Regions from separate parts of the Alteromonas sp. NFXS44 genome, predicted to be linked through region 2. Evidence: riboswitches for the same ligand, from Rfam matches in the RefSeq annotation. Region 2 holds a riboswitch; the other holds the start of a gene.
What was found. Region 2 has a riboswitch for thiamine pyrophosphate ahead of J3369_RS06850 (TonB-dependent receptor). Riboswitches for the same ligand answer to the same signal wherever they lie in the genome.

Region 1: it holds a riboswitch for thiamine pyrophosphate, as region 2 does, so the genes downstream of both, thiC (phosphomethylpyrimidine synthase ThiC) here and J3369_RS06850 (TonB-dependent receptor) in region 2, are expected to answer to the same signal.

Annotation. Positions count from the first base shown of each region.
Region 1 is NZ_JAGDEA010000001.1:486,178-490,779, forward strand. Features, by position in the region: gene thiE (thiamine phosphate synthase) at 1-636, opposite strand, end outside; gene thiC (phosphomethylpyrimidine synthase ThiC) at 636-2,519, opposite strand; TPP riboswitch at 2,615-2,728, opposite strand; gene J3369_RS02110 (FeoA family protein) at 2,932-3,165, shown strand; gene feoB (ferrous iron transporter B) at 3,210-4,602, shown strand, end outside.
Region 2 is NZ_JAGDEA010000005.1:355,728-360,329, reverse strand. Features, by position in the region: gene J3369_RS06865 (phosphotransferase) at 1-47, opposite strand, end outside; gene pnuC (nicotinamide riboside transporter PnuC) at 25-645, opposite strand; gene J3369_RS06855 (hypothetical protein) at 638-907, opposite strand; gene J3369_RS06850 (TonB-dependent receptor) at 917-2,971, opposite strand; TPP riboswitch at 3,029-3,131, opposite strand; gene J3369_RS06845 (hypothetical protein) at 3,255-3,935, opposite strand; cyclic di-GMP riboswitch class I at 3,981-4,062, opposite strand; gene J3369_RS06840 (helix-turn-helix domain-containing protein) at 4,238-4,602, shown strand, end outside.

The DNA.
Region 1 (4,602 bases), on a different contig from region 2:
AAAAGGCTGCCGGGCTTTGTGTACAAAACGCCGGACGTTTTCTTTGCTGTACAGCACATCACAAATTTCCGCCGCGTTCCCGGAGCCGGGCCGGAGCGATGAGTCTGGTCTGTGACCGCCTTTTACCAGTACCTGCTCGCAGCCGGAAGCGATAAGCTGATGGGCGGCAGCCAGCTCATCTTTGGCTTGCCGTAACGTAAAGCCTGTCAGCCAGGCCAGCTCATCATAGTTCGGCGTGATAAGCGTGATGTAGGGCAATAGCCCGGCGATAGCATCAAACGACAAGTCACCGAGCTTACTCTTTGATGATGCCTGTAATACAGGGTCCCAAATTACCGGAATTTGCGGATATTCAGACAGTTTCTTAATAAGCACACGGATCTGTTCATCATTCGCCAGCGCACCCACTTTTATCACCGCAGGGATCTGCGGCTGAAAAGCGACTTGCAGTTGTGCCGAAAACGACGCCGGCGATACCGGAGAAACGTGCAGCACGCTGTCATGAGTTTGCGCGCTGACCAGCGAGACCACACTAAACTGGTGGACAGTAAAACATTGCAGCGCACGCTGGTCCTGCTGTAAACCGGCGGCGCCGGAACTGTCGGTGCCGCCAATGGTTAAAACACGGGGTAACATTATTCGCCCTCAGCAACGGCAGCATCAACGTAGAGAGCGCGGCCGGAGGCAGAAAACTTCTTCGCCATATCGGCCATGCCCTGTTGCTTCGCTTCTTCCGCCTGTGCATGGTCACGGACTTCCTGAGAAATTTTCATGGAGCAGAATTTCGGACCGCACATGGAGCAGAAGTGCGCCACCTTGCTTGAAGCCTGCGGCAGAGTTTCGTCGTGATAGGCGCGGGCGGTGAACGGATCCAGTGCCAGATTAAACTGGTCTTCCCAGCGAAACTCAAAGCGGGCTTTCGACATGGCATTGTCGCGTATTTGCGCGCCCGGGTGACCTTTTGCCAGGTCTGCTGCGTGGGCGGCAATTTTGTAGGTAATTAGACCCTGCTTCACATCTTCTTTATCCGGCAGGCCAAGATGCTCTTTAGGCGTGACGTAGCAAAGCATGGCACAGCCATACCAGCCAATCAGTGCTGCGCCGATCCCGGACGTGAAATGGTCATACCCCGGGGCGATATCCGTTGTCAGCGGACCGAGGGTGTAAAACGGTGCGCCATGACAATGAGATAACTGCTCATCCATGTTCTCTTTGATCAGGTGCATAGGCACGTGGCCAGGACCTTCTATCATCACCTGAACGTCATATTCCCACGCGATAGCAGTGAGTTCGCCTAAGGTACGCAGTTCGGAAAATTGTGCTTCATCGTTGGCGTCAGCAACGGAACCGGGGCGCAGACCGTCACCCAGTGACAGACTGACATCGTATTGAGCGCAGATTTCACAGATTTCGCGGAAATGTTCATACAGAAAACTTTCCTGATGATGATATAAACACCATTTCGCCATAATGGCACCACCACGGGACACGATGCCCGTAACACGCTTAGCGGTTAACGGTACAAAAGGTAAGCGTACGCCGGCATGGATAGTAAAGTAATCCACCCCTTGCTCTGCTTGTTCAATCAGGGTGTCCCGAAAAACCGGCCAGTCGAGATCTTCAGCAACCCCGTTGACCTTTTCCAGCGCCTGATAAATGGGCACTGTGCCAATGGGCACCGGACTGTTACGCAGTAACCATTCACGGGTTTCGTGAATATTGCGGCCGGTAGATAAGTCCATGATGGTGTCTGCGCCCCAGCGCGTGGCCCAGACCAGCTTTTCCACTTCCTCTTCGATTGACGATGTCACCGCAGAATTACCGATATTCGCATTCACTTTGACCAGGAAGTTTCGTCCGATAATCATCGGCTCGGCTTCAGGGTGATTAATATTGGCCGGAATAATTGCACGGCCTTCTGCGACTTCGCGGCGCACAAACTCGCCGGTGATTGCCTGCGGTATGTTTGCACCGAAGGCTTCCCCTTTGTGCTGCCGGTTCAACAGTTCATTTTTAATCGCAGCGCGACCCATGTTTTCGCGGATGGCGATGTATTCCATCTCCGGCGTCACGATGCCAAGGCGGGCATAGTGCAATTGCGTTACTACCTTGCCGGAAGCGGCTTTACGGATGATATTTTTCGCCTGAAAACGGATAGATTCTGAGGTGATGTCTGCATCCCGCGCCTGCGTATAGGATGATTCAGATGCAGCAATGGCTTGCGTATCGCTTCGAGCGTTAATCCACTCAGCGCGGCAATGCGGAATACCTCTGGTCACGTCAACTTCACAGGCCGGGTCGCCAAATACGCCGGAGGCATCGTATACGGGAATATCCGGATTGATTTCTTCTTCCTGTTCGCTGATGCGGGTAGGAGACTGGGCAATCATCCGCATGGGCACGCGAATGGACGGGTCAGACCCTTCCTCGTACTGGCGGAAAGAATTAGGAAAAGCTTCACCTTTCAGTGATTGTATAAAAGTTTGCGCCTGCTGGCGTTTCTCGCGTCGTGTTGACATAGCATTTGTTCCTTTTCGGGTGATAAATGCTTGTCAGGAGTGAGTATACAAGGGGCAACACCGGCAAGCAGACGGTCGTCTGTTGTGATGGTGGAACGGTGTTGCTGCTTGTTCCCTTCGCAGGTATTAGCCTGATCAGGTTCTACGGATCCCGCAATGCGGTCTCAGCTTGCTTTTATATGAAAGACGAAGCACTCCGACAAGTTCTGTTTTTACTATAATCATGGATTGGAAAAGAAAACAAGCCTTGTCTTAACGTGCTGATAAGTGTCTTTAGCGAGTTTGTTACCTTATCACTAGTCCGGTATGGAAGTTTCTGATAGTCTGAATAGTAATTATTGTCATTAGGCTCTTCAATGTAGCCGAACACTCAACATCAGGTGTAACACGTTGAGTAAAATAGAGATTTTTTATGACATTGTGGGACTTACCAAGCAAACAACAAGCAATTATTATCTCGGTGAAAGAGAGTTTATGTGTCAACGTGAAAGAACGTTTATCTGAAATGGGCGTTCAGAATGGACGTGAAGTTCAGTGTGTCAGAAAAGGGCCATTAGGTGGACCTATCGTCATGCAACTGGGTGGCAGCGTGTTTGCTATCGAAGAAAATCTCGCCTCACAAATCGAAGTTGAAGTGCGTAACTAACGCTCATTTTTCCGCTGTCGCCAGTAACAGGATACCCTTTTTTCATGCAACGCATTTTAATGGTCGGAAAGCCCAATTCCGGTAAGAGTCTTTTATTCAATCAATTAACCGGTCTGCGACAAAAAGTCGCTAATTATCCTGGTGTTACCGTGGAAGTTAAACGGGGTCAGTGTCAGGATTTTGAAGTGGTTGACCTGCCGGGCACTTATACGCTTCGTGGCCTCAGTCGTGATGAAGAAATCGCAATAAAAGAAATCACCACATCGGTAGAGCGGGACGATACTTCTCTGGTGGTTTGTGTGCTTGATGCCACCCGTTTAGAGCGCAGTTTGGTGCTGGGTCTGCAGGTACAGAAACTGGCAAGAGCCAACAATAAAGCTGTACTCTTTGCCCTCAACTTCATCGACGAAGTCCGCAGGATCGGCGAAGATATTGACACAGAGGCGCTAAGTAAAGAATTAGGCAGTCCGGTAATGGCGCTGTCAGCAAGAACCCTGGACGGCTTGCATGAATTTAAGCAGACCATGCTGTCTGTTGCCAGAGCGCCGTCAGGATACATCCCGGCGACATCGCTGGCAGACGGGGAGTCTGCGGTAAACCAGAGTCAGGCACTGGCTTCAAAGTACGGCCTGCACCTGGATGTTGTGCTGAAAAATCAGAACAGCGTCGACCGCTTCCTGTTAAACAGCTGGACCGGCTCACTGGTATTCCTCGGCGTCATGTTTGTACTCTTCCAGAGTATTTTTACTCTCGCAGCCCCCCTGATGGACGGCGTGGAAACGCTGATCGGCAGCGCTGCTGAAGGTGTCAGTGCCATTACGCCGGAAGGCATTGTTACTGACTTTTTTAACGACGCCATATTCGGTGGTTTAGGTTCTTTCCTGGTGTTTGTACCGCAAATTATGGTACTGACTTTCATTATCGGCTTGCTGGAAGACAGCGGTTATCTTGCCCGTGCCGCGCTGATGTGTCACCGCCCGTTGAGCGCAGTGGGTTTATCAGGCAGAAGTTTTATTCCTTATCTTTCGGGTCATGCCTGCGCCATTCCTGCCATCATGGCGGCCCGTACTATCGAGTCGCCGCACAAGCGTCTTATCACAATGCTGACCATCCCGCTGATGTCCTGTTCAGCCCGTTTGCCGGTTTATGCATTGCTGGTTGCGGTACTGGTGCCGGAAGACGGTACTTTCCTGGGCATTTTTGGTCTGCAGGGTGCTGCCTTCTTCGGCCTGTATTTCTTCGGCATTATCACAGCCCTGATTGTCAGCCAGTTTCTGTCGCGATTCTTACCGAGAGATCTGGAAGAGTCAGACATGCCGTTCATTCTTGAATTACCCACTTACCGCTTACCACACTGGAAGCCGTTAACTTTCCGCGTTATCGACAGCGGGTTGCAGTTTGTCCGCCGTGCTGCACCGATTATTTTCGTGGTGTCGG
Region 2 (4,602 bases):
AGCTTTAACGGCTCTGCTAACGCTTTAACGATAAGCGCGGGCGTCATGTTCCTGCATCTTCCATTGTTTCAGCCATTGTGCATAACCAAATACGGCAAATCCGACATATCCCAGAAACAGACACGCCGACAACATCAGGCCGCTTTGTGCGTAAAGATAAGCTGAAGCCAGATTGATTACTATCCAGTACAACCAGTTCTGTAAAACCTTATGGGCCACCATCACAGTAGTCACCACACTGACCACCTGAATGCTTGCATCAAGCAGCAGATGTTCGCTGTTGAACTGCCCCTGTGCCCAGAGGGATAAGCCCCAGGCAATCAGGAGTAGTCCCGGCACCAGCATGGCATGGGTATACCATGGCCAGGAATGCACCCGATTGTCGCCGGCAGCCTGACGGTTCCACTGATAGTACCCGTATCCGGCCATCACCATGTAATACAGATTCAGGATGGCCTGAAACGGCAGTGTAACCTGCCAGAAGAGCCAGGTATAAATAGCCGTACTGATAAATGCACACAGCCAGCACCAGCGGTTTTGCCTGGCAGCCAGCCAGACATAGGCCAGTGCCAGCACCACAGCAACCCACTCGGCCAGTGATGTCGCGGCTATCTGTTCAAAGAAATGCGGGATGAAATCAGTCATCCTGATCCTTACGGGCCTGCATCACATCGAAGTTCAGAAACTTTGCTACAAAAATGGCCTGCCCGACTTCTTCATGGGTGCGCTGCATTTCTTTTCCCAGTACAGCCATAACATCGGCATACTCGCCGGTGACCTGTGTACTGGTAGAACAGGTCGTCACATCAAGGGTGTCGTAACTGTTCAGTCTGTCAATGAACGACTTTATGGGTGGAATGTATTCATTCACCAGAGGATACAGAGATAACTCAACCATGACCTGCATAGAGATTCCTTAAAATTGAAAACGGGCTGTGACGCCGAACTGTCTGCCGTCACCTAACTGATAATAAGGTTCAGCAAACTCATAGTAATCACGGGGATCGTTACTGAATCCACCGAAACCGCGGGTGTACCAGGTTTTATCAAACACGTTCTTCACCCACAGTGTGGTGCGCAACATGCCTTTTACCCAGGTGATATCTGTGTTGTACAACGTTGTGGCAGGTGCTGTTTCATCATGGCCATCAGAGAAGCGGTATTCGTCTTTAAAGTCCATATCAGCGCGCCATACCAGAGAATCAGTCAGCCACAACTCACTGAACAGGTTCGCTGTATATTCAGGTGCCTGAGCCTGACGCTGCTTACTGACATATTCACCGTCGGCAGTCTCGTAACCTTCAAAGGTGGCACTGAGGTAACCCGCGCTGGCCTGCACTGTCCAGGATGACGTTGCCTGCCAGGAAAGCTCCAGTTCTGCCCCTTTATTTGTGCCCACATCGGCATTCGCTGTAATGTCGATAAAGGCGGCAGAACCATCTTCACGTTCCTGAACATCAAAATCGCTGATTTGGGTATCTTCCCTTTCCATAAAGAACAGTGCTGCGCGGGCTGTCAACTCAGGAACAAACAGTTTGCCTTTGTAGCCTGCTTCATAGTTCCGGTTGTATTCCGCATCAAAGAAACGGCGCTCCCGGCTGACCTGTTCATCATAGTTAATGCCGGCACCTTTGTAACCTCTGGATACGCTGGCATACAGGTAGTCCCCTCCCATATCCCAGGTCAGTGCCAGTTTGCCGCCGGTCATGGTCGTGTCATCGTCGTACACCACCTGCGCATTATCAGCATAATCATAGGCGTAATTTTCAACACGCAGCGCGGACGTCAGCAATAAAGACGGAGTCAGCTGAGTATCAAGCTGACCGTAAACCGCTGTTGTCTGCGGTTCGAAAGTACTGATAAAGTCACCGTCAGCATAGGTATACTGACGCAGTAAATCCTGTTCACTCTGATTGATGCGGCCGCCGATAACCCAAGTCGTGGTGTCATTGAAGATTTTTTTATCTTCTGCAGAAGTAAAACGCACCTCGGCAGATTGTTGGGAAACATCCCGGTAATACGCATCAAAGGATGTATAGCCCCAGGGGTGAAAACCGGTGTAGGTCCAGTCTTCGTCGTAGCCGTAAGCGATATCATGACCGGCCATAGTCGCAATGATTTCCAGCAAGCCACCGGCGGTCTCATGATTGATATGTACACTGACCGCTTTGGTTTCCTGCTCATCAAACCCGGGTTCATCCGACAACGTATGGCGGTTGTTATCCAGTGAGAAAGCATCGTAACCGTTATTGATATCGTACCAGCGGAAATCCATCGCAACGGATGTTTTGTCAGTCACATCCCACAGTGTTCCCAGCCTTACTGCGTTCTCATGAATACCGTTGGTATCGTCAGCACCCAAAAAGTCATTTTCAATAAAACCGTCACTGCTGTTGTGCACAAACGCTGCACGCCAGGCCAGAGAATCAGACGCTTGTCCGCCATGGGCACCCTCAGCGCGGAAGAAAGATTTATTTCCCACAGACAATTCAAAATGACTGTTACTCTCTTCAGAAGGGGCATTGCTGACAATCTTAACCGCACCGGCCAGAGCACCGGTTCCGAATACTGTCGCCTGTGGTCCGCGGTAAACTTCTACCTGCTGTGTATCAAAAAGCACACCGGCTGCAGCAAGACCGGAGAAATCAAAATCGTCGACCAGGAAACTGACTGAAGGATTAATCGGTTCAGCAAACTGGCTGCGCTCACCAATACCCCGAATCTGAATAAAACGTCCGCGGGATGCTCCGGCCGCAAAATTCACATTCGGCGCAATACTTAATACATTGTCGATATAGGTAGCCTGACGGCTGTCCAGGCGGTTGCCTGATAACACAGAAGCGCTGGCACTGAGTTGATCGAGAGTCGCTGTGCGGAAATCACCGCTGACGGTAATACGTTCGATGTCTGCTGTGTCATCAGCAAAAGCAGGCAGTGCAAGTAGTGCGAGAAGAATTGCGTTTTTTTTCATTAGGATCTCTTTAATCATCAAAAAGATCCGGCTTTACGGCAGGTATTGAGGTTTTCAGATTGCTTTTATCACCATCCCTACGCCGGTATTATCCGGATCAGGTTTAAGGGTTCCCATGGAATGGATCTCAGCCGTAAAGACGGCACCCCTTGGCCTAATGCTTATTGCGGAGTCCGCAAATTAAGCGAGGGCAGTCTAACAACTTCAGTGACTTAGTCAAGTTGCCGGCTGCCCGGAAAAAGCAATAAAAAAGCCCGCGATGTGACGTGGCGGGCAATGAAGGTCAGGCGACCTTCTGATTCTGGCGTCTTGTGCGCCATCCCATAAACCCTATTCCCAGAAGAATCAATGACATGGCGGTTGGCTCACTGACTTCTGTAATAGAGGCATTCCGGAAGCGAACCTTCATATCTCCACAACCACTGGCTGCATCACAATCGTTAATGAATACGATGTCGGTAATAAGTCCTGACATGTAATCATCCAGAGTAATAGAGAAGGTCTCCCAGGCTGGTTCGCTGGTATAAGTAAAGTCATCCAGACCGAAATTCTGTGTGCCACCCAGAGCGAACGTGCGACTGGCATCGTTATTCTGTTCACCGGCAGAGAAGTCTGCCAGCCAGATCCCGCCAATTTCAGAATAAGGATTTGCATTAGTATTGTTGTTGCCCGGTGTCATACGAAATTCAAATGACAACAAAATATCTGAAGCAGAATTGTCTAAGTCCAGGCTCTGGATCCCGAAAGCATCATCCAGGTTTAGTGTGAACCAGCTGTTTTCGCGCAGGTTCAGTACACTGCCATTGTTTGTCCAGGTTCCGTAGTTAGACGTGCCGCTTTGTTGATGTGCAGCCAAAGTCTGGGCAGCGAAGTCGATATCGTAGCTGCTGATAATGTTGGCGTTAGCCGTAAATGCCGCACAGAATCCGGTTAGCAGGGCTGCAGTTTTGATGCTAAATTTCATTTATGTTCCTTGAGCAGTGTGTGCCTGAAAATAGTTAAACAACTTCACTGCAACCCGGCTGTCTTATGGCGGTATAAGACCCGTGGCTTTCCGTCCCTGCCTCACGACAGGTTTGGCGAATCTACTCTGTGAAAGTGACGTTTCCACCAATGAGTCGACGGTTGTTATGATAGGGAGAGCCCCGCAAGTAAAACAGGACACTTCTGAACGAAATACGGTACAAATTTGTACCAACACAAAATTCACCCTTTTTCTGTCAAGGCACAGGTAATTCTTATATCCTTGACTGAAGGGATCCGGTATTGGGAGCAAACGTGCAGTATCACGGTTTTTTCTGGTCGGCAGTCATCCGCGCTTTATTGAGTCTGAGAAGGGATAACGGACTTGATAACGAATATGACACAACGATGCTCGAAAGCGTCACACAAATAGAAAATGAGAAAATGGACGATGACGGACTGGCGTCTATTCTTCACTCTCTTTGTCCTGCCAGGGAATATGAGACAATTGGCCGCTCCCTGATTGGCTATTTTGATTTCAACAAAATGAGTAATCTGGTGGTGTATCTCACGGCCAGTAAGCATATTGATGACGCACTCCATGTACTGGGGAAACACTACCACCATATTCTGGGCAACAGTGCAGCATTGACCGTAAAAACTGACGG